2 regions of the Lysinibacillus sp. NPDC093197 genome follow, and region 2 is predicted to be linked to the other one. Evidence: predicted binding sites of a transcription regulator. Region 2 holds the regulator's gene; the other holds the start of a gene.
The links. The regulator Rex, encoded in region 2, represses fermentation and respiration genes when NADH is low (regulators of the CRP and FNR family bind a similar motif). The targets are predictions, from matches to a motif close to TTGTGAAATATTTCACAA.
Positions count from the first base shown of each region.

Region 1: ACIP9G_RS20820 (cytochrome ubiquinol oxidase subunit I) is a predicted target of Rex. The motif match lies at 10,955-10,972, and genes of this name have one in related genera.

Region 1 is NZ_JBIVOH010000010.1:125,098-147,172, reverse strand. It holds gene pcrA (DNA helicase PcrA) at 1-2,251, shown strand, start outside; gene ligA (NAD-dependent DNA ligase LigA) at 2,266-4,263, shown strand; gene ACIP9G_RS20850 (CamS family sex pheromone protein) at 4,371-5,507, shown strand; gene gatC (Asp-tRNA(Asn)/Glu-tRNA(Gln) amidotransferase subunit GatC) at 5,843-6,130, shown strand; gene gatA (Asp-tRNA(Asn)/Glu-tRNA(Gln) amidotransferase subunit GatA) at 6,155-7,618, shown strand; gene gatB (Asp-tRNA(Asn)/Glu-tRNA(Gln) amidotransferase subunit GatB) at 7,620-9,047, shown strand; gene ACIP9G_RS20830 (thioredoxin family protein) at 9,216-9,776, shown strand; gene ACIP9G_RS20825 (diacylglycerol kinase) at 9,954-10,868, shown strand; gene ACIP9G_RS20820 (cytochrome ubiquinol oxidase subunit I) at 11,224-12,570, shown strand; gene ACIP9G_RS20815 (cytochrome d ubiquinol oxidase subunit II) at 12,567-13,592, shown strand; gene cydS (cytochrome bd oxidase small subunit CydS family protein) at 13,605-13,727, shown strand; gene rlmD (23S rRNA (uracil(1939)-C(5))-methyltransferase RlmD) at 13,937-15,301, shown strand; gene ACIP9G_RS20800 (malate synthase) at 15,841-16,695, shown strand; gene ACIP9G_RS20795 (MFS transporter) at 17,428-18,636, shown strand; gene ACIP9G_RS20790 (hypothetical protein) at 18,701-18,961, shown strand; gene ACIP9G_RS20785 (3-hydroxyacyl-CoA dehydrogenase) at 19,228-20,121, opposite strand; gene ACIP9G_RS20780 (LuxR C-terminal-related transcriptional regulator) at 20,285-21,367, shown strand; gene ACIP9G_RS20775 (FadR/GntR family transcriptional regulator) at 21,654-22,075, opposite strand, start outside.
Region 2 is NZ_JBIVOH010000013.1:821-10,653, reverse strand. It holds gene groL (chaperonin GroEL) at 1-1,142, opposite strand, end outside; gene groES (co-chaperone GroES) at 1,199-1,483, opposite strand; gene ACIP9G_RS21870 (CPBP family intramembrane glutamic endopeptidase) at 1,656-2,420, shown strand; gene tatC (twin-arginine translocase subunit TatC) at 2,459-3,280, opposite strand; gene ACIP9G_RS21860 (twin-arginine translocase TatA/TatE family subunit) at 3,301-3,516, opposite strand; gene ACIP9G_RS21855 (redox-sensing transcriptional repressor Rex) at 3,633-4,268, opposite strand; gene ACIP9G_RS21850 (ABC-F family ATP-binding cassette domain-containing protein) at 4,657-6,600, shown strand; gene tsaD (tRNA (adenosine(37)-N6)-threonylcarbamoyltransferase complex transferase subunit TsaD) at 7,067-8,086, opposite strand; gene rimI (ribosomal protein S18-alanine N-acetyltransferase) at 8,086-8,538, opposite strand; gene tsaB (tRNA (adenosine(37)-N6)-threonylcarbamoyltransferase complex dimerization subunit type 1 TsaB) at 8,531-9,238, opposite strand; gene tsaE (tRNA (adenosine(37)-N6)-threonylcarbamoyltransferase complex ATPase subunit type 1 TsaE) at 9,235-9,687, opposite strand; gene ACIP9G_RS21825 (hypothetical protein) at 9,798-9,833, opposite strand, start outside.

The DNA.
Region 1 (22,075 bases), on a different contig from region 2:
GGAGCATTTAACAAAAAACTTATTAGTAGGTATGAACCCTGAACAGGAAAAAGCAGTGAAAGCAACAGAAGGGCCATTACTAATTATGGCAGGTGCTGGTTCGGGAAAAACAAGAGTATTAACGCATCGTATTGCGTATTTAATCATAGAAAAAGAAGTATACCCTTCGAAGATTTTAGCCATTACGTTCACGAATAAAGCAGCTCGTGAAATGCGTGAGCGTATAGATGGTATTCTCGGAAATGGTACTGGCGACAGCATGTGGGTATCAACATTTCACTCGATGTGTGTACGCATTTTACGACGTAATATTGAGCAGCTTGGCATCTCGCGTAATTTCTCGATTTTAGATTCTACTGACCAACTTTCTGTCATAAAAAATGTCTTGAAGGATGAAAATATTGACCCTAAGCGTTTTGAACCTCGGGCAATCTTAAATGCAATCAGCTCAGCAAAAAACGAATGCATAACTGCCGATGAATATGCAGGGCAAATTAATGAACAAAATCCTTATGAAAAAACGGTTGCTCGTGTTTATAAAGGATATGAAAAAAGATTACGTCGCAATCAGTCACTTGATTTTGATGACTTGATTATGACGACGATTACATTATTTAAGCGAGTACCTGAAGTGCTTGAATTTTATCAAAATAAATTTCAATATATCCATGTTGATGAATACCAAGATACGAATAAATCCCAATACTTACTTGTGCAATTACTAGCGAAGAAATTTAAAAATATTTGCGTAGTAGGGGATTCGGATCAATCAATTTATCGCTGGCGTGGCGCAGATATTGGGAACATCCTGTCTTTTGAAAAGGATTATCCGAATGCGAAAGTCATTATGCTAGAGCAAAATTATCGCTCAACAAAACGCATCCTTCAAGCTGCAAATGACGTCATTCAAAATAACACAAGCCGTTACCCAAAAGAGCTGCGCACCGAAAATGCACATGGTGAAAAGATTGCTTTGTACAAAGCTTATAATGAGCAGGAAGAAGCACAGTTTGTCGTACAAACGATTCAACAGTTGATGGAAAAGGAAAATCGTTCATTTGATGACTTTGCCATTTTATATCGCACGAATGCACAGTCTCGTGTAATGGAGGAAGTGTTAGTTAAGTCTAATATGGCTTATCAAATTGTCGGTGGTACAAAGTTCTATGATCGTAAAGAAATAAAGGATTTATTAGCCTATTTGCGTCTCATTGCGAACAATGACGATGATTTATCGCTTGCGCGTATTATCAATGAACCGAAGCGTAGTATTGGTGCAACCTCATTCGAAAAAATGGCACGCTATGCAATCGATCAGGATCGCTCTATTTTTGATGCAATGAATGATCTTGTGTTTATGGGATTAACAGGGAAAGCCGCTGCTTCAGCAGAACATTTTTATGCGATGATTAAAGGCTTTACTGAAATGCAAAATTACTTGTCCGTAACAGAAATCGTAGAGCAAGTTATTGAGAAATCAGGCTATCGAGCGATGTTACAAAATGAAAAGAGCATTGAAGCGGAAAGTCGTTTAGAAAATATTGAAGAGTTTTTATCTGTGACAAAAGCGTTTGAAGAACGTAGCGAAGATAAGAGCTTAATTGCCTTCCTGACAGATTTAGCTTTAATTGCAGATATTGATGCGCTTGATAAGGAAGATGCATCTAAAGGCAATATCATTTTAATGACAATGCATGCTGCTAAAGGGTTAGAGTTCCCTATAGTTTTCATTATTGGCATGGAAGAAAATATTTTCCCACATTCTCGTTCTCTTGATGATAATGATGAAATGGAAGAGGAACGACGTCTCGCGTATGTCGGCATTACGCGTGCAGAGGAACGGTTGTATTTAACATGTGCGCAATCTCGAACGATTTTTGGTCGTTTAAGCTTTAACAATGCTTCCCGTTTCTTACGTGAAATTTCAGAGGATATTTTAGAATCCATCTCAAAAGGTGGTCCAAAGCCTGAAGTTCCATTTGGCTCAAGTAATCGTTCGGCAAGTGGTTATCAAAAGAGGACACTTGGCTCGCAACAGCATACACAACCAGCAACGGCACGCCTGCAAGCAACTGGAGGTGACCAATTTGGTTGGAAAGCTGGAGATAAAGCGATTCATAAAAAATGGGGAACAGGTATGGTTGTTAGCGTAAAAGGTGAGGGTGATAGTACAGAACTAGATATCGCTTTTCCACAACCAATTGGTATTAAGCGATTACTAGCGCAATTTGCACCTATTGAAAAAGCGTAAGCGGAGGAACTTAAATGAACGAAATTGAACAGCGCATAGCGGAGTTAAATAAATTATTGCATGAATATGGGCATGCGTATTACGTGCTAGATAATCCTCTTGTTGCAGATAGTGTATATGACCAACTATTACACGAACTCATTGCATTAGAAGAGGCAAATCCTTCACTAATTTACCCAGATTCACCGACACAGCGCGTCGGCGGTGCTGTCATAGAGGGATTTAAAAAAGTGACGCATGATTATCCGATGCTAAGTCTGTCCAACGCATTTAATGAAGCGGACTTGCGCGAGTTTGACCGTAAAATTCGTCAAGCAATCGGAGATCACTTTTCCTATGTATGCGAACTAAAAATAGATGGTCTAGCGATTTCTCTTAAATATGAGAATGGTGTTTTTGTCCAAGGAGCAACACGCGGTGATGGCGTTATTGGTGAGGATATTACAGCAAATTTAAGAACAATTCGTGCTGTGCCACTTCGATTAAAAGAACCAATTACGATTGAAGTGCGCGGTGAAGCATATATGCCTAAAAAGTCGTTTGAAAAATTAAATGCACAGCGCGCTGAAAATAGTGAAGAATTATTTGCAAACCCTCGAAATGCTGCTGCTGGTTCATTACGTCAATTAGATCCAAAAATTGCAGCAAGTCGTCAACTATCAACCTTCATTTATGCAATTGGAGGAGATGGTGAAGCGTACGGCATTGATGGGCATGGCGAGATGCTAGATTATTTGGAAGGGCTTGGATTCCCTTCAAATAAAGAACGTCAACGCTGTGCTTCGATTGAAGAGGTTTTGTCCTTTATTGAAACGTGGACAGAAAATCGCCCGAATTTAGCCTATGAAATAGATGGTATCGTAATCAAAGTCGATCGTTTTGCGCAGCAGGATGAACTTGGCTATACAGCAAAAAGTCCACGTTGGGCAATTGCCTACAAATTCCCTGCAGAAGAAGTTGTAACAACGTTGCTTGATATCGATTTAACAGTAGGTCGAACAGGCGTCGTGACACCAACGGCGATTTTAACACCTGTACAAGTAGCGGGAACTACTGTGCAACGAGCATCTTTACACAACGAAGATTTAATTCGTGATAAAGATATTCGAATTGGGGACACAGTCATTATCCGAAAAGCGGGCGACATTATCCCACAAGTAGTTGGTGTATTACTAGAGCAACGTCCAGAGGATTCCATTCCTTATGAAATGCCAGCAAATTGCCCTGTTTGCGATAGTGAGCTTATTCGAATTGAGGGAGAGGTTGCCCTGCGTTGTGTAAATCCAGCATGTTTTGCACAAATTGCTGAGAGCATTAAATACTTCGTTTCCCGTAACGCCATGAACATTGACGGACTTGGTGAAAAGGTTGTTGAGCAGCTGTTGCGTGCAGATTTAATTCATGATGTATCTGATTTATATCAGTTAACAGTAGAGCAGTTAGTCGAGCTAGAACGTATGGGCGAAAAATCAGCTACAAACCTAGTGAATGCTATTCAAGCATCGAAGGACAATTCAATGGAACGTCTACTCATTGGTTTAGGGATACGACATGTTGGCGAGAAGGCGGCAAAGATTGTCTCAGAGCAATTTGAGACGATGGAAGCGGTAATGGCTGCAACTGAGGAGCAGCTTATAGCAATTCATGAAATTGGCGATAAAATGGCATCTTCCCTCGTTGAGTATTTTGCCAATGAAGATGCACGTGCTGTTATTCAGCGTCTTGCTGAGGCTGGTGTCAATATGACCTATAAAGGCAAAAAGGTAGAGGTAGTCGTAGGTGACAATCCATTTGCAGGCAAGACAATCGTGCTAACTGGTAAACTTGAGCAATTGACACGGAACGATGCAAAGGCGAAAATAGAAGAGTTAGGTGGAATTGTCACAGGAAGTGTCAGTAAAAAAACGGATCTTGTTATTGCAGGTTCGGATGCAGGGTCTAAACTGACAAAGGCAGAACAATTAGGTATTGAAGTTTGGAATGAAGACGACCTAATTGAGCAACTAACTTAAACAATACGTAAAAGATATAGCACTGGCAGATGTTTGCTCTTAAATGAGAGCGGTATAGAAAATTTGTCAAAGGTGAATCTGATAATTAGTAAAGGGGTACTAAAATAATGAAGTCATTTCGACTCATTCCAGCAATTGTAGCTGCTGCAATGCTAGTCGGCTGTGTGCCTTCGAATAAGAAGGAGACAGAGCTTACACAGGAAACGCAACAGGAAAAAGCGGAAACAACGATTATTCCTAGTCTACAGATTGATGAATCTTTCTATAAAACACTAATACCATATAAAGAAAGTGCAAGCCGTGGGTTAGTCGTTTCGAATATTTACACGAAGTATGATATGAAGGAAGTAGAAACAGGATTAATGCGTCTTTCTCAAAATGAGTTTGACACTGAAAATTATTACTTCCAAGAAGGCCAATATTTAGCTGAAAGCACTGTAAGCTCTTGGCTAGCACGTAGTTCACAAACGGAGGATGGTTTAAATCCTCCAACAACAGATGCTATGACACCAGAAGAACGTGCAACAAAAGCACCTATTTATTTATCTCATATTGTTGAGCAAAATTATTTAAAGAAAACGGATGATAATAAGGTGAAATTAGCTGGTATTTCAATAGGGCTATCTTTAAATTCTATCTATTATTATCAAAAAGAAAAATATGGTGAGTATTACGAGGAGCCTATTCCTGAGTCTGCTCTTGTTGAGCAAGGCAAAAAAATGGCGGCTGAAATTGTTTCCCGTATGCGTACACGTGATGAATTAAAAGATGTACCGATAGTCGTTGGGTTGTTTAAACAGCAGGCTCGCAATGAAATTATTCCAGGTACGTATTTTACTTATGGTGTTGCAAAAGAGGGGCAAAATGATATTGGCGATTGGCAACCTCTTGACGAAGAATATGTGATGTTCCCAACAGATGATACACATGATACTTATCGAGATGTTAGTAATAACTTCAAAAACTTCAAACAAGATGTCGATAAATATTTTTCTAACTATACAAGTGTTATTGGCACAGGCTTCTATCAAAATAAAAAAATACAAAAGCTAACAATTGAAATTCCAATTCAATTTTTCGGCACTGCTGAAATTATAGGCTTTACACAATATTTAACGGGCGCCCTAATTAATCAATTTGATAATATAAATGTCGAAGTGAGCATTACTTCAATTAATGGTCCAGAGGCTTTAATTATGAAAGAAGCGAATGATAAAGACCCGTATGTACACGTTTATGAGTAAAAAATAGTCAGCCTTGTGCTGGCTATTTTTATGTATAATCGCACTTAAATCCAATAAGTGTTCGTTTAATAGAATTTGGACAATGTACATCATACGTAAGTAATGGTTCGTAAAGCTTTTCTGAAATCCAGATCAGTTAACAATTATAGCTACGTTCAACAAAAGAAGACATCTTTGGACAACACTTTGTTATAGTAGTGAAAGTTTCTGTATTTTTGGTGAAAGTTGTGATTTTTAATAGGAAAAATGTTATGATTATTGGCATGGTTAACTTTATTCAACCCTATTGTTATCAACAAAAACAATGAATTGGATCGTATTCGGAGGTGTAAAAAATGGCAAAATTAACAAAAGAAGAAGTTAAGCACGTTGCGAATTTAGCACGTCTTGCAATTACAGAAGAAGAAGCGGAAAAATTTGCTGAGCAACTTGGGAAAATTACTGACTTTGCAGAGCAACTAAACGAGTTAGATACTACAAATGTTGAACCAACAACACACGTTTTACCATTGGTAAACGTAATGCGTGAAGATGTGGCAACAAAAGGTCTAGACCGTGATGTAATGATGTTAAACGTGAAAGAACAAGAAGATGGTCAAGTAAAAGTACCAGCTATCATGTAATACTAAAAAATAGGAGGATTCCTCATGACGTTATTTGAACGTTCAGCAAAGGAGCTACAAGCTGAAATTAAAGCTGGTAACCTAACAATCGCTGACTTAACAAAAGAAGCATATGAACGCGTAACAAAGCTTGACGGCGATGTACAAGCATTCCTTGCTTCAAACGAAGAAAAAGCAACTGCACAAGCAGCTGAAATGGACAAAGTGCCATTTGAAGAACGTGGACCACTTTTTGGTCTTCCTATTGGTGTAAAAGACAATATCGTAACAGAGGGCTTAGAAACAACTTGTGCTTCTAAAATCCTTGAAGGATTTATGCCAATTTACGATGCGACAGTCGTTAATAAGCTACGCGAAGCTGGCATGATTACAATCGGTAAATTGAACATGGACGAGTTTGCAATGGGTTCTTCAAATGAAAACTCATTCTATAAAACAACAAAAAATCCATGGAACTTAAATCACGTACCAGGTGGTTCTTCAGGTGCATCTGCGGCAGCAGTAGCAGCAGGCGAAGTATCATTCTCACTTGGTTCAGATACAGGTGGTTCAATCCGTCAACCAGCAGCATATTGCGGTGTCGTAGGGATGAAACCTACATACGGTCGTGTATCTCGATTTGGACTTGTGGCATTCGCTTCTTCGTTAGATCAAATCGGACCAATTACACGTAATGTTGAAGACAATGCGCTTTTACTAGAAGCTATTTCAGGATTAGACACTAATGATTCAACATCAGCAAATGTAGAAGTACCAAACTTCGCAGCAGCACTGACTGGCGATGTAAAAGGTTTACGTATTGCTGTACCAAAGGAATTTTTAGGTGAAGGTGTTGGCGAAGCGGCACGTCAATCAGTACTTGATGCACTAGAAGTACTAAAAGGCTTAGGTGCGACAGTAGAAGAAGTATCACTTCCTCATTCTAAATATGCACTTGCAGCGTACTATATCCTTTCTTCTTCTGAAGCGTCATCAAACCTTTCTCGTTTTGATGGTATCCGTTACGGTTTCCGCGCAGAAAACGTTAATAACCTAATGGACCTTTACAAAGAAACACGTGCACAAGGCTTTGGTGATGAAGTAAAACGTCGTATCATGCTAGGAACTTATTCACTTAGCGCTGGTACTTACGACGCTTATTACAAAAAAGCACAGCAAGCACGTACACTTATTAAAGCAGACTACGACAAAGTATTCGAAGACTTTGATGTAATCATTGGACCTACGGCACCAACGCCAGCATTTAAAATTGGTGAAAATGTTGATGACCCAATGACGATGTATGCCAACGATATTTTAACAATTCCTATGAACTTAGCGGGCGTGCCAGCAATTTCAATTCCATGTGGCTTTGAAAACGGTCTACCACTAGGCTTGCAAATCATTGGTAAATACTTCGATGAAGCAACAATTTACCGTGTAGCGCATGCGTTCGAGCAAGCTACTGCGTTCCATAAAGAAGTTCCTCAAATTTGGGAGGGAAAATAACATGAACTTTGAAACAGTCATTGGTTTAGAAGTACACGTTGAGTTAAAAACAAACTCAAAAATCTTCTCGCCAGCGCCAGCTCACTTCGGTGCTGAACCAAATACAAATACAACAGTAATCGACCTAGGTTATCCTGGTGTCCTTCCTGTCTTAAATAAAAATGTTGTAGATTTCGCAATGCGTGCAGCTCTTGCACTAAACATGGAAATCGAGCAAGAAACAAAATTTGACCGTAAAAACTACTTCTATCCGGATAATCCGAAAGCATATCAAATTTCACAATTCGATAAGCCAATTGGTAAAAACGGTTGGATTGATATTGAAGTAGATGGTTACACAAAACGTATCGGTATTACGCGCCTTCATATGGAAGAAGATGCTGGTAAACTATCTCATGCTGGTGACCATTCATTAGTGGACTTTAACCGTCAAGGTACACCGCTTGTAGAAATCGTTTCTGAGCCAGATCTTCGCACAGCAAATGAAGCGTATGCTTACCTTGAAAAATTGAAATCAATTATTCAATATACAGATGTTTCAGACTGTAAAATGGAAGAAGGTTCACTACGCTGTGATGCCAACATTTCAATTCGCCCATATGGCCGAGAAGAATTTGGTACAAAAACAGAGCTTAAAAACCTTAACTCATTTAACTACGTACGTCGTGGTATTGAGCACGAAGAGTTACGTCAAGCGGACGTATTACTGTCAGGTGGCGTGATTGATCAAGAAACGCGTCGCTTTGACGAAAAAACAGGTAAAACTATTTTAATGCGTGTTAAAGAAGGAACAGATGATTATCGTTACTTCCCAGAGCCAGATTTAGTGCGTCTGTCAATCGATGATGAGTGGTTAGAGCGCGTAAAATCAGAGATTCCAGAACTTCCAGATGCTCGTAAAAAACGTTATGTTGAAGAATTAGGATTAACACCTTATGACGCTGGCGTTCTTGTTATTTCTAAAGAAATTTCTGATTTCTTTGAAGCGATGATAGCTGAAGGAGCAGATGCAAAACTTTCTGCAAACTGGTTGATGGGTGATGTTTCTGCATATTTAAATGCTGAACAAAAAGATCTTAAAGATACTGCGTTAACTCCAGAAAACCTAGCAGGCATGGTGAAATTGATTACAGACGGTACAATTTCTTCTAAAATCGGTAAAAAAGTATTTACTGAGTTAGTCGAAAACGGTGGTTCAGCTAATGACATCGTGAAGGCAAAAGGATTAGTTCAAATTTCTGATGAGGGTGCATTATTAGCAATCGTAACAGAAGTATTAGATAACAATGCACAATCGATCGAAGACTTCAAAAATGGTAAGGATCGTGCAATTGGCTTCTTAGTTGGACAAATTATGAAAGCTACAAAAGGCCAAGCGAACCCACCAATGGTCAACAAATTATTACAACAAGAAATTGCAAAACGCTAATTTTTTTGATATTTCGATGAGTCAAGAGAGTGTATTCACTTTCTTGGCTTTTTAAATGTAAAAATTGTACATACTAACAAATCGTAACACTAAATAGTTGTCTAAAAAGAGTATTCATAGCAAAATATAGAATAGAACAAACACTTCATTTAAAAAGGGGATAAGTATATGAAAACTGAACAACAATATTTTGAAGAAGCCATTTCAATTCAACAATATATGGAAAACATGACAACGCTTAAAGAAGATAGCTTCCGTATTTATGATGGCTTTGAAGTGCCAATGAACGATGGTTTTGTCGCTTTATTAAAAGACAAGCAACCTAAAATTTTAACAATTACTGAAGATTGGTGCGGAGATGCGATGTTAAATAATCCAATTATTCGCCGTGTTGCAGAGGCAGCTGGATTAGATATGCGCACCGTTTTACGCGATGCAGATACAGATTTAATCGACCGTTACTTAACAAACGGTGGCCGTGCAATTCCTATGTATATTTTACTTAATGAATCAGGTCAAGTTATCGGTAAATGGGGACCACGTGCGCCTGAGTTACAGGATATTGTTGTGAAGAAAAGAGCTACATTACCAGACAAAGAAGATCCAACTTTTGAGGAAGCACAAAAAGCACTTTACACTGAAATACGTGAAGATAATATTACGAACAAAGCAAATTGGACATATGTATACGAAGATTTCAAAAAACATGTAACAGCAGCATTACAATAATGGAGCAATTGGCTTAGTCAAAGGTGTAACGTACAATACGCGCTCGTACGGGCGTATTGAAAGCATATGGTGTAATTTGTTTTGCAAGGCGTAGAACTTCGCATTAATCATCAGTGCAACATTTCAATGGTTTATTCGTTGAAAGTATTAGAATCTTATGAAGCAGGAAGGTATGTTATGAAACGAGCAAGAATCATTTATAATCCTACATCTGGGCGAGAAGCGTTTAAAAAGCATTTACCAGAAGTATTGGAGAAACTAGAGGTAGCAGGCTATGAGACATCATGTCACGCAACGACTTGTGAAGGCGATGCTATAGAAGCAGCAAAAAACGCAGTAGAACGTGGTTTTGATATTATCATAGCAGTTGGTGGAGATGGGACGTTAAATGAGGTTGTTTCTGGTGTCGGGCAATTTGAAAAACGTCCGAAGATTGGCTTAATTCCAATGGGGACAACGAATGATTTTGCACGTGCCGTCCATATTCCACGAAATATTGATGAAGCCGTTGATATTATTATTAAAGGCGATACCTTACCAGTAGATGTTGGATTGTTAAATGGAGAACGCTATTTCATCAATATCGCTGCTGGGGGACGTATTACTGAGCTAACGTACGAAGTGCCAAGCAAAATGAAAACAATGCTAGGGCAGTTAGCTTACTATTTAAAAGCGGTTGAAATGATTCCATCTATTAAGGCATCACATATGCGTATTGAATATGATGGTGAAGTATTTGATGGAGATGCAATGATGTTTTTATGTGGCTTAACGAACTCTGTTGGCGGCTTTGAAAAGCTTGCACCAGATGCGAGCATAAACGACGGTTACTTTACATTATTAGTATTGAAAAAAGTGAGCCTTCCAGAATTTATTCAACTTGCGGCAATGGCGTTACGAGGCGAACATTTAAAGGATGATCGTGTTATTTATAAAAAGGCAAGTGTTGTGAAAGTTACGACGGAAAACGAAGTGCATTTAAATCTAGATGGCGAATATGGTGGAGATGCACCTGCAACATTTGAAAACTTGAAGCGCCATATTGAAATTTTTGTACCGATTGAAGATATTCGGGAGGAAGATCGGATTTAAATTAATCTTATGGAACAATGACAAATAAGTGTAAATAATTTTGTAAATTTACACTTATTTGTTTGTAATCCCCTCATAAATTGGGGTTGTGAACGAATTAAGAAAAATGTTTGGCGAATATGCGTATATTAAATGAACAAAATTTGAAACCTTTATAATAGGCCGAAGTTTCGGTCCATTATAAAGGTTTTTTTCGTTGAAATAGTGGAAAATATGGGTATGGATAAGGGAAAGGAAGTGGTGCAATTTGTATAAGTCACAGGAAAGAAAGCTTATTTGGTTAAGCTTCGGTGTTGCAATTATCATGCTACTTTCCATACTGGGAAGAATATTTGGTAGTTAGGAGGGTAATGAGATGATTAATGAATCAGCAGTCTTTTGGAGTCGTGCATTAACGGAGCTTACGTTATCGTTCCATATCATTTATGCAACGATTGGTGTCGGCGTGCCGTTAATGATTATGATTGCGCAGTGGACTGGATACAAAAAGAATGACGAGCATTATATTTTAATGGCACGACGTTGGGCACGAGGTTTCGTCATTACCGTTGCTGTAGGGGTCGTTACAGGTACAGCTATCGGATTACAATTATCTTTACTATGGCCGAATTTTATGCAACTCGCAGGGCAAACTATAGCATTACCACTCTTTATGGAAACCTTTGCATTCTTCTTTGAGGCCATTTTCTTAGGTATCTACTTATACACTTGGGATCGTTTCGATAGTCAGAAAAAACATATGCTCCTTCTAATTCCTGTTGCTTTAGGTGCATCAATGTCTGCAGTTTTTATAACAATCGTGAATGCCTTTATGAACGCACCACAAGGCTTTGACATAGTGGACGGTCAGCTCGTTAATATTCAACCATTTCTAGCAATGTTTAACCCAGCTATGCCAACTAAAGTAGCGCACGTGCTTGTTACAGCCTACATGACATCAGCATTTGTGTTGGCGGCAATTGCAGGCTACCGTATGCTTAAAGGCTCAGACCATATTTATCATAAAAAATCATTATTTTTATTAATGAAGATTGGTCTGGTGACATCAATTTCAGCTGCAATAATAGGTGACTTCTCAGGCAAATACTTAGCGGAATACCAACCAGAAAAATTAGCTGCGGCTGAATGGCATTTTGAAACAACAGATAAAGCATCACTTATTTTATTCGGTGTGCTAGATGGCGAGGAAGTAAAGTATGCCATTAAAGTACCTTATGCATTAAGTATACTAGCAGCTAATAATCCAAATGCAGAAGTGATAGGCTTAGACCAATTTGCGGAGGAAGACCGACCACCGCTTTATATTCACTATCTGTTTAATACGATGGTCTTTATCGGTATGTTCATGGCATTAGTTTCTTTAGTTTATGTAGTAGGGAAATTACGTCGTTGGCGGTTTATTCATTCGCGGTTGTTTAGATGGATTATTGTTGCAGGTGCACCACTGTCAATAATAGCGATTGAATCAGGCTGGTGGCTTGCCGAAGTTGGACGTCAACCGTGGATATTATACGGTATTATGCGAACACCAGAGGGCGCAACAACGAGCGATCATGTGGATTTAATGATGCTGTTATTCTCAGGTGTTTATGCGGTACTTGGAGTAGGTAGTACCGTTGTATTAATTCGCATGTTTAAAAAGAATCCAATTGAGCGTGAAATTGAAGATCGGAATATAGAAAAAGGCGGTGACATCATATGACATTAGAGATATTAGGAATTTCAGTATTGTGGATTTTCCTTTTTGGTTATGTGATGGTCGCATCCATTGATTTTGGTGCAGGCTTTTTCAATGCTTACAGTCTCCTTATTGGGAAAAACCATATTATAACGAATATTATTAAACGATATTTATCGCCTGTATGGGAAGTAACGAATGTCTTTTTAGTGTTTTTCTTTGTTGGGATTGTAGGATTTTTCCCTCAAACGGCATTTTACTATGGAACAATTTTGCTTGTGCCGGTTAGTATTTCATTAGTGTTACTTGCGATTCGTGGCTCGTACTATGCATTTGAATCGTATGGCGCACGAGGACATGTTGGTTATTCTCTGACATATGGCTTAACAGGTTTACTTATACCAGCCTCATTATCTGTAGTATTTGCTATTGCAGGTGGCGGCTATGTGGATATGGTGGAAGGGCAACCAGTATTAAATTATTGGACACTATATACGAGTACATTTGCTTGGAGTATTGTCGTATTAAGCATAGCAGCTGTTCTTTATATATCCGCAGTATTTTTAACGTGGTATGCACATAAAGCAACAGATGTAGAGGCAACAAATTTAATGCGAAAATATGCATTAATTTGGGCAGCACCATTAATGATTAGTGCACTGGGGATTATGTATGAAATGAAATCCATTAACCCTGAAAGCTATCAGCATATGGTCAACTTATGGTGGATGTTTGCTATTTCCGCAGTATTATTTATTATTACTGTCATATTGTTATGGATGCGAAAAAATTATGGGCTTGCTGTAGGACTATTAATCGCTCAGTTCGCAGTAGCGTTTTTTGCTTACGGTATCGCGCAATATCCATATTTACTGTATCCATATTTAACGATTTATGATAGCTTTACAAACACACAAATGGCCATTGCATTAGTTATCGTATTTGTTTTAGGATTATGCCTGCTTCTACCTTCACTATATTTATTGCTGAAACTATTTTTATTCAACAAAAATTATGTGACAGGGAAAGAAGACCATCATGCATAGGAGGTTATAGCGATGGAAAAATTTTTAATGTTTTATGCACCATTTATTGTCGTCATTCTCGGGATAATTGTGATGTTCTGGTGGGCACCAAAAGATGATTATGTAACGAAAAATAATGAAAAGAGTCGCGAATAGCGACTCTTTTTTAGCACTGTCTGGGCTAAGGTAACTATCAATTGAAGATACGCTAAGGAAAACGGGGAGCTCGTTCACATTGCGAGTCGTGGTCGCTCCAGGTCATTATTTTTTAGCACAGCTAGAATAGCGTGATAAATTCATGCCTTGTTCTTTTTTCCTCCGCTATCACATGCTACAATAAGAAGATTGAAATGGAGGATGTACGAATGTCAGCACCCGTAAAAAAGAATGACCAACTCACAGTTTATATAGAAGATTTAACACATGATGGCAATGGTGTCGCAAAAGTTGATGGCTATCCATTATTTATTCAAGGTGCATTACCGAATGAAACAGCAGAAATTCATGTTTTAAAAACGTTAAAAAATTATGGATTTGCAAAAGTGATAGAAATAATTCAACCTTCACCTGATCGAGTAGATGCACCTTGCGATTATTTTAAGCAATGCGGTGGCTGTCAGTTACAGCACTTATCGTACGAGGGGCAGTTAAAGTGGAAGGAAAATATGGTGCGGAATGTTATGCAACGCTTAGGCAAAATTGACGCACCCGTTTTACCAGTGAAGGGGATGGAGGAGCCTTGGCAATATCGCAATAAAGCCCAAATTCCATTTTCTACAAATGACGCGGGACAAGTCATTGCTGGTTTCTACAAAACAAAATCGCATACAATTGTCGATATGGACCGCTGTTTAATCCAAACAGGCGAAGCGGACGCAATTCTTTCGGGATTAAAAAAGGAATTAACGGCAATCGGTATTCAACCTTATAATGAAGCATCACATGAAGGGATGCTGCGTCACGTCGTTATCCGAACTGCACGTGCAACTGGTGAGGTTATGGTCGTACTCGTTACGAAAAAGAAAAAATTCCCGCAAAAAGAAGCGGCTGTAGCGAGCATATTAAAGCTATTGCCAAACGTTACATCTATCATGCAAAACATCAATAGCGATAAAACAAACGTTATTTTTGGTGATGAAACGATCAACCTTTGGGGCAATGATGTAATCATTGATTCTATCGGTGATGTGCGCTTCGAAATTTCGGCACGCTCGTTCTACCAAGTAAATCCTCAGCAAACGGAAGTGCTATACAAGCAAGCGCTAGACTATGCTGATTTACAAGGTCATGAACGTGTCATTGATGCCTACTGTGGCATCGGTACAATTTCATTATTCCTCGCTCAAAAAGCGAAGGCAGTAATGGGTGTCGAAATCGTCCCACAAGCCATTGAAGATGCAAAACGCAATGCAGAGCTTAACGGCTTTACAAATACGTTCTTTGAGGCAGGTCCAGCAGAGGAAGTGATTCCACGCTGGTATAAGGAAGGCAAAGAAGCAGATGTCCTTGTTGTAGACCCACCACGTAAAGGATGCGATGAAGCACTTTTACAAACAATTTTAGAGCAACGCCCAAAACGAGTTGTTTATGTATCATGTAACCCAGCTACACTCGCACGTGACCTTCGCATATTGGAAGATGGCGGATACAAAACGCAGGAAATTCAACCTGTCGATATGTTCCCGCACTCCACGCATTGTGAAGCAGTTGCATGGTTGGAGTTAGCTTAATATATGGGGTACACATATAATTCTTAATAATACGGATTATAATTTTAAAAGTAGAAAAGTTCCATACAGACCCTGATTTTGCAAATAACTTTTGCGAAATGGGGGTCTTTTTATATGGAACTTAATTGGAAAATATCATTGATTTATTTCATGAAGATATCCTATGCTTATCACAGGAAATTAGTTGCTTTTTATAGGGGCTTTCCATAAGTTTCATGACTTTTTATAAGGGGTCTTATTTTATGAGGGTTTAGAGAGTAATTTTTTATTTTACCTCATAATAAAATATGGTGTCAATAATAAATTTGTGATTTTTTAAAAAAATGTTATAATAGTCTTATAGTTGTTTTTTTCAAATCGTATTTCGAATTCCGCTGACCTTTTTTGCAGATAGAATTCGGATACGTTTTTTTTATATCCTTTACCTTAAGACAAAGGAAAAAATTTAAAACAGTTATTTAAGCTTTTAAGATAATAGGTCTAATTAATTTACTATCTAATAGTAACCGCGTTTTTATTCCAAAAGGAGGATTAGAATAATGAATCTAATCAATAAAAAAGTTACACATAAGCGTTTTGGCATGGGTAGTATAGTTAAACATAATGAGTCTATTATTGAAATACATTTTGCGTCGGAAAATAAAATGTTTGTTTTCCCTGATGTATTTGGAAAGTACCTAAAACTACATGATAAAAGTGATGCTCATTTAATCGAAAAAATAATACAAATAAAGGAAATGGAAAGAAAAGAGGAAGAAAGGAAGAAGGAAGAAGAAAAAAAACTACAGCGAAAAAACCTGAAACTTCGATTAGAACACGAAAAACTTATGAAACATCATAAACTCCATCCTGAATCACAAATGGTTTTTAGATGTGACATAGAAGAACAAAATAGTTCTGTTTCAGAGTGGAAGGTTTTTTCAGGCGCAATAAAAAGTGGTAATAACAAGGGGAAGCCAAACAAACCTATCCGCATGCACCAAAATAGCGCTGTCCTGTTAACAGCACTAGATCCTGGCATGCCTGAAAAAGACAGACGTATCATAGGTGTCTATATGGTGAATGAAGATTTTATCGGTAAGCTGTGTGAAGATGGAAATATTCCTGCCCATTCAAAATACAAACTCCAACTTTCAGAACAGGAATCGAATCAATTACTTTTATGGAAGTATTATACAGATAAAAAATCCCCTGACAAAATGACATGGAATTCAGGTAAATACCGTTATTTTGATAATGTATGGATGGCTCAAATTTTACTTGATATCGTTTCGTTGAAGAGTGAACCAACAGAACAAGAGCTAGCACAACGATTTTTTAAACATTTTTGTAAAATGAATCAAATAACAGATCATGATTTACCAAAGCCTAATGGCGCATTAATGCGTATTTAGACTTTAGCCTAAAGATAAGAATGACAGGACACTGACATAATCTTCTAGCTATCACTAATGCCGAACAGTGCTTTGCTCTGTTTGCTAATTAACATGTGGAGTTCATATAATTATTTAGCAAGAACGAATTCTTATTAATGGGATTCGTTCTTTTTGTATTAAAAAATGAATAAAGCTGTTTTTTGTTGAATTTATTGAGCTAACGAAGTGGGACTTTAATAAAATAAGCAAAAACCAAATATGATGAAGAAAATTGGCTCGATTCCACTTCCACTTCTTCGTGAGTGTGGAGCAAATCTCCGCCTATCTTAACTAGTTTTTTTTCGTGTGAGCAACTGTTAAAATTTTTTTATTTGAGTTAGAAGCATTACTAGAACTAGCTTAATTGAGGTTTTACCAAAATTTTCTTGTATGAAATTATAAATAATTTTGCTAAGATATCTTTTGAAATAATTTACCTTTAATACGGTCCAGAGAGGCTGAAAAGGGCTATATGATACTTTAAGTTATTATGCTAGTAATATCTTTGTTTATTCATGCCCTTTTGTCTGTTCTGACGAAAGGGCATTTATTTTGCATTTTAGCTGTGATTACACAACTAACGTACCTCTTTTAAAGGAAGTCCAGTGAGGCTTAAAAGGAGAATGGAAACGTTATATTTATATAGATACATCCATTCATTCGTAAATAAAAGAGATTTATTTCATCTAGAACATACTGGAGGAGAGTAGAATGGATTATCGAAAAAAAACCGTGGTCGCATCGGTAGCTGGTTTAACATTAGAAGGCATGGACATCATGTTTATCTCATTTGCGATGACAATGATTATTGCAGAATTTAACATTGATTTAGCAACGGGAGGACTTATTTCTTCTATAACGAATGTAGGGATGCTATTAGGAGGAATCGTTTTCGGAGTTTTAGCAGATAAGTATGGAAGGGTAAAAGTCTTTACTTATACCGTCATCTTGTTTGCCATTGGTACTGCTTTAACAGGATTAGCCACTAGCATTGAACAAGTGTACCTATTTAGATTTATCGCAGGAATAGGTGCCGGAGGAGAATATGGAATTGGTATGGCGCTTGTTGCAGAAGCTTGGCCGAAAAATAAACAAGGGCGTGCGTCTTCATATGTCAGTGTAGGTGCTCAATATGGTGTTATTTTAGCAGCATTACTAAGTGCCATCATTCTTCCTACTTTAGGATGGAGAGCATTATTCTTTGTTGGTGTAATACCTGTTATTTTTGCCTTTATCGTAAGGAAAAATTTAGATGAATCACCTGAGTGGCTCGCTGCTCAGAAAAACAAAAAGGCTAGTAAGAAAGATGAAAAGGGTAAGTTGGTACAATTGTTTGAAACGCCACGAACAGCGATTACAACAATCTCGTTAATCATAATGGCAACAGTTCAAATTGCCGGTTATAACGGATTAATGATTTGGTTACCATCGATGTTGCAACAGTCACAAGGTTTGTCTGTTTCAAGTTCTGCCATTTGGACAATTAGTACAGCGGTTGGCATGATTATCGGTATGTTAACCTTTGGACTATTTCTAGATCGATTTGGCGCAAAGCGTGCCTTTGGCGTCTTCCTTATTGCCTCAGCATGTGCTGTGTTTTTATACTCTTATGCTACGGGTAGTGTTGGTGTCCTAATAGGTGGTGCAATTGTCGGATTCTTCTCAAATGGTATGTTTGCTGGATATGGAGCATTGATTGGTAGTCTATATCCCGTTCAAATTCGAAGTACCGCAACAAATACAATTTTTAACTTTGGACGAGCTATAGGAGGCTTTTCACCAATCCTTGTCGGCTATATTTTACAAAGTTATGATATGAAAGTTGCGATGCTTTACTTAGCAGGTTTATATTGTATTTCCTTTATTGTCATGCTAATGCTTAAAAAAGATAATATAGGGAATGTAAGCGAAACTATATAACAATGTAAGTTTATTTAGTGTTTTAGGAGCGCTGTTTTTATCAGCAAATTTCGTAGCAGAGTTAATGAACTTTGGTGGCCTGACAGGATTTATGTTTGTTAACTTGTCAGTAATCGTATATTACTTCTTCCGTAAAAAAGAAAAGAAAATAATTCGATACTTATTAATTCCAGGGTTAGGGTTCGGTATTTGTTTCTACTTATTCATTAATTTATCACCGATGACATTGAAGATCGGCTTTTTGTGGCTTGCAATCGGTTTTATCTATGCTTTCTTTACGACGAAAGGCTTCAAAAAGAAACCACCAACTTTTTCAGAATTATAAAGTTTGTGAGGGTTGTGGCTTACGATGTGCCTACGGAAAGCATCGCCGTGGCGGATATCGACGAATTCCATTGATGTTATTTTTCTTCAATGTAAAATGAATTAAGCTTTAGCTAATCGCTCTTTAGCATAAATAAGATAGCACAAATTGATAGTAACGAAGGCGTGACTCCTGCGGAAAGTATCGCCGTAGCGGACATCAACGGTGATGCAAAAAAGTGTTAGATTGATGTAGTCAATCTAACACTTTTTCACTTTTGTTGCTAATTAATTTTGTTTAAGAAAGTCTTTATCCTGATAGGCTGGATTTGGATATTTATAAAAACCTTCCCCTGAAGATACACCCATTTTCCCTAAATCGATATACTCGGCTTTAATTTTTTCCGCTATGATTTTAGCCATTGGATTAATTTCTGCCTTCATCATATTTAAGTTATATGGTGTTTCCATACCAACGATATCTAAAAATCCGAACGGCCCTGATGGTGAACCAGTTGAAATCATCCAGTCTTTATCAATTGTATGTGGGTCTGCAATGCCATTTGCCCAAAGCTCCATACCAGCACTTAAAAAGGGTACAAGTAATGAATTTAAAATATAGCCTGGTTGTTCCTTCTTTAAATGGAATGGAATCATGCCAATAGTACGAGCAAATTCAATTACTTGTTCAGTGTACTGTGGATCAGTTCCTTCATGACCCATTACTTCAGCCGTATTGTTTTTCCAAATAGAATTTGCAAAGTGTAATGCTAAAAACTTCTCAGGTCGTCCTGTATATTGTGCAAATTGACTAGGTAATAGTGTGGAAGAATTTGATGCGAAAACAGTTTTTGCTGGTGCTACTTTTGCTAGTTGCTCATAAAATGATTGTTTAATTTCAATACGTTCTGGTACAGCTTCAATAACTAAATCTACATCAGTTACTGCCTGTGCTAAATCTGTGTAAAATGATAAGCTTTCTAATGCTTTGGCTGCACGTGCAGTATCATTAAAATAATCTCCGTATGTGTTCGATAACGATTGCATGCGTGGTTGCGCTGCTGCAATCGCATCATCGTTAATGTCATATACATTCACTTCATATCCAAAAAATGCCGTTTGAAAAGCAATTTGACTTCCTAATACGCCGCTACCTGCGACTAATATTTTTTTAAATTCCATATCTAGTACCTCATTTCTGTATTTGAATACCCTTACATAAATAGTGGAGCAAAATAACAAAATAAAGTTGTTACATCTAGAGTGTAAATGATAGAGTTAATGCAAAGATACCGGCAATTCAGGGTATATTAATTGAAAATAAACATGCAAATGTAGGTGTACTATGACTAAAATCAACTTTCAATATGTATTGTTTCATAAAATTCACCATCAGGATATTGCCTATGCGTGGAATAAGCATTTGCAAACGAAAAGAGAGTTAAATGAGCAAGAAATTATTCAAATTGGTTATTGGTATCGTTCTTGGTTGACGTTTTTAAATGGTCAGTTAAAAAATAAAACGATTCAACGCGAAGAACTTATTAACTGGGCGACTATGCATAGTCGACTTTTACCAGAAAAATTACTCACTATATTTCCTTCATTGTCTTATTACGCAACAAAAGATGTCCTTGTACAAATTAAGCACCCGAATACAGACGAAATGCTAAAGTATCACGAAAAAGTACTAGATGTATTACGTCTTGTAAATAGTAAAGTAATACAATCTCCACTAAAGGTTGAAATAAGTCTTGAAAGTTTGCTAAAGTTACAACGTTTTAGCAAATTGCTTATTCAATTAGATGGCGTAGATCATATACCAACTATTTTATCCAAAGCACAGGAAAACTTCGGATTTCAACGTGTCATTTTTCATAGCTATAATCCATGGCTCAATGAATTTTCAGGTGTATACGGCTCTGAGCTACACAAAGTACAAATGCTAAAAGGTAAGCTGGAAGAGGTGGCCGTTTTTGCTATTAAAAAGCCACTCTATTTAGAACAACCAGCGCCATATATAAATCCGATTGCAATAGAAATGTTGAATTTATCTACGATTATTTTTATTCCGATTCAGCAAAATGGACAATTATTTGGTTGGTTAACGTTTGACCAATGTGGAACGCCTTTTTCATATAATGAAGAAGAAATGCAATTACTTGAAGAAGTAGGGAACTTATTAGGCTGTTACTTTTCACGTACACGCAGTACACAACGTCTACTGCATGACTTAAAGTTAACGGATAAAGACTTGGCGGTTTTATTTTTATTAGCGGAAGGATTCAGTAATAAAGAAATGGCAGAGCTTCTCGTTTTCAGTGAGTACACAATTCGTGACTATATTCAAAAGCTACTAACTGTATTTAATGCAAAAAACCGTACACAAATAATTGCGACGGCTTTTCGAATGGCTGTTTTAGAATAAATTAAGCTTTGAATGAAAGGAAGAATCCTAAGAGAGGATTCGTTCAGACTATAGACAAACTCGAAGATTTTCGAGTTTGTCTATAGTCCTTTTTTTATTTAAAATTAATATAGAAGTGATGTCTCCTGCCGTTGATTTCTGCTACGAACGGGCGCTTTCCGCGTGGACACCGTAAGCCGCAACCCTCGCTAACGCGCGGTCTGTTGCGTCTTACGTACTGTGCGTTCCCGCAGGAGTCGCCCGTCCTCCGCTCCAATCAACGAGTAGGGAGCTTTATTTGTAGTTTTCAAATATGATTAAAAAGTGACTCTGTCAATTCTCTTCTTATTTGCTTAATATGCTTTTCCATAAGTTGTTTAGCTTGATTTGCATCGCCAGCTGCGATTGCCAAGTAAATTTCTTTATGTTCATCAATAGTCTCTTGCGTTCGTTCTACATCTTTCAAGCGTTGTGTTCGGGTAACTCGGATTGTATCTTGCATATGTTCGCTAAGGGTTTGGAACAATTGCGAGAAGATTGAGTTATGTGAGGCGAGAACAATACTAATATGGAAAATGAGATCAGCTTGTATACCTAGTTCCACATCATTTTTAACTTGATCCATCATTTCTAATGCATGACCAATGCGTTCTAAGTCTTCTGAAGTGGCACGTTGTGAAGCTAAAAAAGCACATTCTACTTCAAGTGTCTGGCGTAGCTCTAACATTT
Region 2 (9,833 bases):
GCACCAACTTTAATAACTGCTACACCACCTGCTAATTTCGCTAGGCGTTCTTGTAATTTTTCTTTATCGAATTCTGAAGTTGTATCAGCAAGCTGTGCACGAATTTGGCCGACACGACGCTCGATTGCTTCTGTACCGCCAACTCCTTCTACGATTGTTGTATAGTCTTTTGTTACAACAACTTTCGCAGCACGGCCTAATGATGTAATATCAGCAGTTTTAAGATCTAAGCCTAATTCTTCTGTAATTACTTGACCACCTGTTAAGATTGCAATATCTTCAAGCATCGCTTTACGACGGTCACCGAAGCCTGGTGCTTTTACTGCTACAGCATTGAATGTACCACGTAGTTTATTAACTACAAGTGTTGCAAGAGCTTCACCCTCAACATCTTCAGCGATCATTAATAGTGGACGACCTTGTTGTACCACTTGTTCTAATAGCGGTAAAACTTCTTGGATATTCGTAATTTTTTTATCTGTAATTAAAATGTATGGGTTATCAAGAACCGCTTCCATTTTATCTGTATCTGTTACCATGTAGTGAGACGCATAACCGCGATCGAATTGCATACCTTCTACTACATCTAATTCAGTTGTGAAACCTTTAGATTCCTCAATTGTAATAACACCATCATTACCAACACGTTCCATTGCTTCTGCAATTAGTTGGCCTACTTCGTCGTCAGCTGCTGAGATTGCCGCAACTTGTGCGATTTCCTCTTTATTGCTTACTGGACGAGAAATAGCATGTAATTCTGTAAGAGCTGCTGCTACCGCTTTGTCGATCCCTTTACGGATTCCTACAGGGTTTGCACCAGCTGTTACGTTTTTAAGACCTTCACGGATAATCGCTTGTGCAAGAACTGTTGCAGTAGTTGTACCATCACCAGCGATTTCATTAGTTTTAGAAGCAACCTCTGCTACTAATTTTGCACCCATGTTTTCATATGGATTTTCAAGTTCAATTTCTTTTGCAATTGTTACACCATCATTTGTAATTAATGGTGAACCGAATTTTTTTTCTAATACGACGTTACGACCTTTAGGACCTAATGTCACTTTTACTGCATTTGCTAATTTATCTACACCTTGAAGCATTAATGCACGAGCTTCTTCTGAGAATTTAATATCTTTTGCCATTTGAATTTACCCTCCTGAAATGGAATATTCGTTAAGCCTAATTAATATAATAACTATTATTCAATAATTGCAAGAATATCACTTTCACGTAAGATTAAGTATTCATTGCCTTCATATTTAACTTCTGTACCTGAGTATTTAGAGAAAATAATGTGGTCGTCAACTTTAACGTCAAGCTCTACACGTTGTCCGTTTTCTAATATACGACCTGTCCCAACTGCTACTACTTTACCCTCTTGTGGTTTTTCTTTTGCAGAGTCTGGTAGTACAATTCCAAATGCAGATTTTTCTTCTACCTCGATTAGTTCGATGACAATACGATCTCCTAGTGGTCTTAACAAGTGAAACAACCTCCTATTAATTAAATATTTCTTAAAAGTTTATTAGCACTCTATATCAACGAGTGCTAATACATTTATTATGATAATCAATCAACTGTTTTTTTGCAAGTCAGAACTACGAAAAATTTTGTTTTCTTTCCATATTCCTCTACAATAGAAAGGTAGCTTATGAATGGAAAGGATTTTGACTGTGAATAATACTTTAAAAAACGTACAGCATAAAAAAACGGCTCTCTATGTTTTAATCATTTACATTGTCATGCAATTATCAGGAAAGTGGTTACTTTTACCGTTTCATAAATTTGTGATGAGTACAACGGGTTTACCTCATGCACAAGCGGCCCCTATTACACAAGGCTGGTATATCGCACTCAGCTTTGCCATTGCATTGATTTTAAGTTTGATTTTAACTACTCGCGATAAATCGTTTTGGGATATCTATCAAGGTAAAAAGGAGACTATTCCACTTACAATCGTGTGGGGAGTGTTAGGTTTCTTCCTTGTATTCTTCGGGCAAATGATTGGTGCAGCTATTGAGATGGCTGTGTTCGGAATCGAGGGTGGCTCACAAAACACAGCTGATATTGTGGCGATAGCAAAAGGTGCTCCAATTGCCATTTTAGCGATAGTTGTATTTGGCCCAATTTTAGAGGAATTCGTCTTCCGTCGTGTTATTTTCGGCTCGCTTGTCCAAACGACGAACTTCTGGGTGGCAGCCATAGTCAGTGCCATTTTCTTTGCGCTAATTCATTTTGATTTTTCACATATTCTGTTATATACGATTTGTGGTTTAATCTTTGCTTTCTTATACCATAAAACAAAAAGGATTTGGACATCAATTATTGCGCATGTCATGCTGAACGGCTTCGTTACACTTGTACAATTAAACGCAGAACCGTTGCAAAAATTTTTAGATGAACTGCAAAAAATGCAATAAAAAAAGAGCTAGATGTGGAAAACATCTAGCTCTTTTTATTAGTCATTTAATTCTTCAATTTGTCGTCGTTGTTCAGCTAACAAACGCTCAACTTGCTCGCGTTCTGCTTCTTTACGCTCTTCCTCTAAAAGTAATGCCTCGGCTTTTAAAAACTTACGATAGCCTCTGCGTGCAATGATAATACTAATTTCATAAATTACAAATAGCGGAATTGCTACGATAACGTTTGAAATAAAGTCTGGTGGTGCAAGAAATACTGCAATAACGATTAACACAAAATATGCATACTTTCTGAATTTCACCATCAATTCAGGATTTAATATACCTAAACGTGCTAAAAATAATGTCACAACAGGTAATTGAAAAATGATTCCGAACGGCATGACTAGGCGAAACAAAAATGAAAAATATGCGTTAATCCCAATTGTTTGTTTGATTTCTAAATCCGCAGATAAGCCCATCATAAAGTGCATGACATATGGGAATAAAACATAATAAGAAAATGAAGCTCCTGCTAAAAATAGAAAGAACGAATATGGAATATATTTTAAAGTAGCCTTACGTTCTGTCTCATGTAAACCTGGTGTAATAAATAACCAAATTTGATGAAGAAGCAACGGTGAACTTATAACAAACGCTATAATGACTGTCACTTGCAAATATACGACAAGGGGATCAGTCACTTTAAACGCGTTTAAAGTTAGTTGCTCTGCTTCTTTACTATATTGAATATGTTTAATTAATGGTTCGGCTAGATAAAAGCCAACTATAAGTGCAATAACAAAGAAAACAGCGCAAATAAAGAGCCGTTTTCTTAGTTCTTCTAAATGCTCTACGACTGTTAATTCTCTTGGATTCATATTAACTAGACATCCTTAACTTACTTAACGTTATCATTTTCTTTATGTTCAATTATTTTCTTTTTTGTATCGTCATCGTCATCAGCTAGACCTTTTGTTGCATTTTTAAATTCACGAAGTGTAGAACCCATTGCTTTACCTAGCTCAGGTAATTTCTTTGGTCCGAATATTAGAATTGCAACCACACCGATAATAACTAGGCTAACTGGTGTAAAAGCACTTAAGTGCACAACCATTGCAGCCACCTCCTCTTATATATATATCATTTTAACTTAAATATTTTCGTTTGGCGAATTTATTTCAATAGTTTAAACACCATCAATTGTAACAGTTTACAAATTTGTGAATACCTTTATTTATCGCTATTTCGTATTAAATAAATAAGCGCTTGTAATTCTACCGACAAATCTATCGTTAATAATTTCATAGTATCTGGTACGGTAATACGCTCTGGCGTAAAGTTTAAAATGCCTTTTGCATTCATTGCTGCTAATCGATCAGCCATCTTCTGAGCAGAGCGCGAAGATACTGTTAAAATAGCAAGGTCTGCTCCATATTCAGCATACTTTTCTTCTAATAAATCAGGATGATAAACGGGAATATTGCTTATCATTTTCCCTTCTTTTGGTGCCTTTGAGTCAAATGCAACCACAATATGAGTGTTATGATTTTTTTGGAAATTATACTTTAAAAATGCATTCCCTAAGTTCCCCACACCGATTAACGCTACTTTTGTTGTCTCATGCTGATCAAGTGTTTGGCTAAAAAACTTCAATAGATGCTGAACATCATAGCCATATCCCTTTTTGCCAAGCGCACCGAAATAAGAAAAATCACGACGAATCGTTGCAGAATCGATTTTCATCGCCTCGCTCAATTCCTTCGATGAAATACGTTCCATTCCTTCTTGCGCAAAGTTTTGGATAAATCGATAGTAAAGAGGAAGTCTTTTAGTTGTGGCTTGTGGAATTTTTACTTCTTGTTTCAAACTTTTTCCTCCTTATAAACACATCAAATTCACCTAAGCGTATTTGAATACTCATTTTGAAACATGCTTATATGAATCAATTACTTTTCAGCGTACATGCATCTAGAATTTTTTGAGCATGCTTGAAATTCTTCTCATAAAATCTATGACATCCGCTGGGCCGCTAACTTGATTCAGACGGGTTTCAACCCACACTGAGTTCAATGCATATCATATTCATCACCCACTTATAAAAGTGGAGGATTTCCCTTTAGTTAACGGCGTGTTTTACGCCACTAACTAAAGAGAAATCGTTTCAATCTTACATGACAGCTTAGAATAAGTAAAGCACTGACATTGCAAGCAATTCCGTCATCCTTTACACTAAGAAAGAATTGAGGTGTCAAGAATGATTGTATTACAAGTCAATCAACTATATAAATCCTTTATTGCAGATGAAATTTTAAGTGGTGTCAAACTAGAAGTTCAACACCGTGATCGTGTAGCATTAGTCGGACGTAACGGGGCTGGTAAATCCACTTTACTAAAAATCATCGCTGGTCAATTGTCATATGATTCTGGCGATATTATTATTCCAAAAGGCGTTCAAGTTGGCTATTTAGAACAACATGCGGGTCTAAACTCAACTTTATCAATTTGGGACGAAATGATGACAATTTTCGAACCGCTTCTTGGACAGGAAAAGACATTGCGCTCCCTTGAGCAACAAATGGCTGATCCAGCGGTTTACGAAAATCCAGAAATGTATGCAAAGGTTATGTCCGAATATGACCAATTACAGCATGATTTTAAAGATGCAGGAGGCTATCAATACGAATCTGATACGCGTTCTGTTCTTCATGGTATGCAATTTTACCCAGAGGATTATGAAAAAGCAATTAGCTCATTGTCAGGAGGTCAACGAACTCGTTTAGCTCTTGCAAAGCTTCTATTAAGTAAGCCAGATTTATTAATTCTCGATGAGCCTACAAACCATTTAGATATTGAAACGCTATCTTGGTTAGAGACTTATTTAAAAGGCTATGAAGGCGCTATTTTAATCGTTTCACATGACCGTTACTTCTTAGACCAAGTTGTCTCCATCGTCTATGAAGTTTCTCGTCATCGCGTTACGAAATACACTGGAAACTACAGTGCTTATTTAGATGAAAAGGCGAAAAACTATGAGCGCGATGTAAAAATGTTTGAACGCCAGCAAGATGAGAAAGCAAAGCTTGAGGATTTTATTCAAAAAAATATAGCCCGTGCCTCTACGACCAAAATGGCACAAAGCCGACGCAAAATGCTCGAACGTACGGAATGGATGGACTCTCCTGACGGTAACGAAAAATCTGCTAGCTTTGGCTTTACGATAGAGCGACAAAGTGGCAATGATGTGCTCTCTATTGACTCTTTAGCTGTTGGCTACGGTGACAAGCAAATATCTAGTGGCATCACACTACGAGCTTTTCGTGAAGATCGCATTGCACTAGTTGGACCAAATGGTGTTGGTAAATCGACATTATTAAAAACGATTGTCAAAGATTTATCCCCACTTGCAGGGGACATTCGTTATGGTACCAATGTGCAAATTAGCTACTACGACCAAGAACAGGCAAAGCTCTCTAGCAATAAAAGCGTTTTAAAAGAATTATGGGATGAATGGCCATTAATGAACGAAAAAGACATTCGCACTGTACTTGGTCGCTTTTTATTCAGTGGAGAAGATGTAGATAAAGCCGTCAATTCTTTATCTGGTGGTGAGAAGGCTCGATTAGCATTGGCAAAATTAATGATGCAAAAGGCGAATTTCTTAATTCTCGATGAGCCTACCAACCACTTAGATTTAGATAGTAAAGAAGTGTTGGAAAATGCCTTAATTGATTATCCTGGAACGCTCCTCTTCGTATCACATGACCGATATTTTATTAATCGAATTGCAACGAAAGTTGTTGAGCTATCTGGTGAAGGTTCTTTTGAATACTTAGGTGATTACGATTACTATCTTGAGAAAAAACAGGAACTTTTTGAAATTGCTCAAATGAAGGCTGCTTCTCAACCACAAATACAAGCAACAGCTCCTGAAAAGACCTCTACTTCCAAAATAGATAGAGAGGCAAAAAAACGTGAGCGGCAAATTAGACGTTCAATAGAAGAATTAGAGATCAACATGCAAAAGGCAGCTACAGAAATCGCTCGTTTAGAAGAAGCTCTCTGTGATCCTGAAATTTTCACTGACCATGAGAAAATTTCACAACTACAAGGTGAATTAGCTACTATTAAAGAGCAGCATGAAGTCATTGAAATGGAATGGCTCGAACTAAATGAGGAACTAGAAAATATTATTTTATAAAATCTCAAAAAGCCATATGCTATGTCATATGGCTTTTTTCTTTACTCGCCTTTATTTTTCATATATATTGGTCAAGTGCTATTTTTCGACAAAAAATGCCCACAACTTTATACACACTATAAAACTAGTAATACCAACATATCAACAGACTTTTCCACACTGTCCACAATTTCAAATTATTTAATCCACATCGTTCTGTGTAAAATGGGCTACTATATATAGAATAATCACAACTTATACACAAGTTATCCACAATTTGTGCATAAGTACGAATGTTCGCAGTTTTTTTATGCACTTTTTTCACACTTCCTGTGGATAATTTTCTGAAAAATTTGTCAATTATTTATTTTTCTAATATAGGTATATATTTTCTAGCATTATTCGTGATTTTATATACCATAATATTTTTATAAAAATAAAAAAAGAGACGACTCAGCTAAAACTCTGAGCCATCTCATTCAAGTGCTTACTCAACCCACGATTTCAATTCCATACCAGGTCGACCATTCATCATCATATTTCCACGAACACCTGCTTCAAACATCGGGGTTGCAGCAGCCCCTATCATTGCTGCATTGTCTGTACATAATTTCAATGGTGGTACAAAAAAGGGAATGCCCTCATTAGAAAATACCGCCTCAAGGGATGTACGCAAACCTTTATTAGCAGCTACACCACCTGCTGCGATTACTTGCTTAACTTTATATTCACGCGCTGCACGCAATGTTTTTGCAGTTAGTACTTCAACTACACTTTCCTGAAAGCCTTTTGCAACAGCTGTTGGAGAAATCTCTTCACCACGTTGATCCATATTGTGCTTATAGTTAATTACTGCTGATTTTAAACCGCTAAAGCTAAAATCATAGGATTCTTCCTCAAGCCATACACGTGGAAAAGCTACGGCTTCTTGACCTTCATGTGCTAACTGATCTATACGAGGACCTCCTGGATACGGTAAGCCTAACACGCGTGCAACTTTGTCATAAGCTTCTCCTGCCGCATCATCCCGCGTTTCTCCTATCACTTCAAATGAGCCATGCTCTTTCATATAAACAAGCTCCGTATGTCCCCCTGATACAACAAGGGCTATTAGTGGAAACTCCATTGGTTGGACAAGTGCATTGGCATAAATATGACCCGCAATATGATGTACGCCCAAAATCGGTACATTGTTTGCGAAGGCAAACGCTTTTGCTGCGTTAATGCCAATTAACAGTGCCCCTACCAGACCAGGGCCTTCTGTAACAGCTACTGCATCTAAATCAGATGGCTGCATATTTGCTTGTTTTAACGCCTCTTCAATAACAACCGTAATTTGCTCTACATGATGACGTGATGCAATCTCGGGTACTACGCCACCAAAACGCTTATGACTCTCAATTTGTGAAGCAACTACATTTGAAACAATTTCAGAACCATTACGAATAACAGCCGCTGCCGTTTCATCACAGCTGGACTCAATTGCTAAAATAATTCGATTTTCCATTATAAATTCACCCACATGACTAGGGCATCCTCCCCGTTATCTGTATAGTAACCTTTACGTATGCCACCATCTTGGAAGGCAAGCTTGCGGTAAAGATTTTGTGCCACCGTATTCGTTTCACGTACCTCTAGACTCATAACGTCCATTCCATGCTCCCGTGCAATACGCATCGCTTCCCGCATTAAGCCTTCTCCAATTCCACGACCACGAGCTGCCTCGGTAACAGCCACATTTGTAATTTGAGCCGCATCTATGACCATCCACATTCCACAAAAACCTATTATGCTATTGTTTTCATCTACTGCTAAAACATAGTGTGCATATTGATTTTCATGCATCTCATAGTAAAAAGAATCCAATGTCCATGGCGTCGGGAATGTAGCAAGTTCAATCGCATAAACCGCTGGTACATCCTCTGATACCATTTTACGATACATTACATTACTACTCATGTGCCTTCTCCTTTTGCTCTTTTAACCAGTTTGCTTCAGCCTCAGCAATACGTTTATATTGCGGAGTAAAATGATGGACTTCCTCTAGACTCGGTAATTTCGCTGTGCTTGCTAAACTAATCGCTGCACTCGCACGTGGCAAATCTTCATGAAGAGGTGCACGATACGCATTATGTCCAAGGACTTCAACAATTTTATCCCAAAATAGATCGACATCTACTCCTACAAATAAAATAGGTGCATCTAAAGCCTTCAAATGGGCCAACAGTCCTTCAATATGATCATGATAATCCTCTATAACTACATCCAACTTCGACCCTTTATAGACAGCTGTGTATACATTGCCACGACGTGCATCAAATATAGGACATATTAGTCCATCAAAAAGCGCTGCATTTGCTGCTAATACTTTTAAGCTTGAAACACCGACTAATGGCTTCTGTAATGTCCATGCTAATGTTTTAGCAAGCGTTACACCAATTCGTACTCCTGTATATGACCCTGGCCCTTCTGATACAGCTATTGCATCTAACTCATTTGGCTTTACACCAACATTAGCTAGTATCGTTTCAATTGCTGGCATTGCACCTGCAGAATGCGTTAACTTTATATTTTGTACAACCTCTGCCAACACTTTTCCATCCTTAACAACTGCAACAGAAAGTGGCGCATTCGCTGTTTCAATTCCTAACCAAATCATCTCATTAGCTCCTCACATATTGCTTCATATCGCTTGCCATAAGGCATTAACACAAATCGTCGTTCGTATTCACTAACACGGTAAATTTCAATTGCTAAACGCTCTTTAGGTAAATCTGGTTCAATTAAATGTGCCCACTCAATAACGGATACCGCATCACCATAAAATAGCTCGTCCCACCCAAGATCCTCATCACTTTCCGCCAAACGATATACATCTAAATGATTAAAGGGCAAACGCCCCTCATACTGTTTCACAATAGTAAACGTAGGGCTATTAACCGTTCTAGTTACACCTAGACCTTTTGCTAAAGCTTTTGTAAATGTGGTCTTCCCAGCACCTAAGTCGCCCTCTAAAGTAATTGTATCCTGTGCCATAAGTAAATTTGCTAGCTTCATGGCAAAGTGCTCTGTATCTTCTAGTGAATTCATTATTTTTTCAAATTTCATCTCTATGTCCTCTCCTAGCTCATTACTTCTAGTTTACCGAAACACATGCAAATGTTCAAAGCATCGAGTGATTTTCAAAAAAATAAACACGTCCTCTTTCGAAGACGTGTCTACTCTCTTGTTGAATATCCCTTCAGCGCAATAAC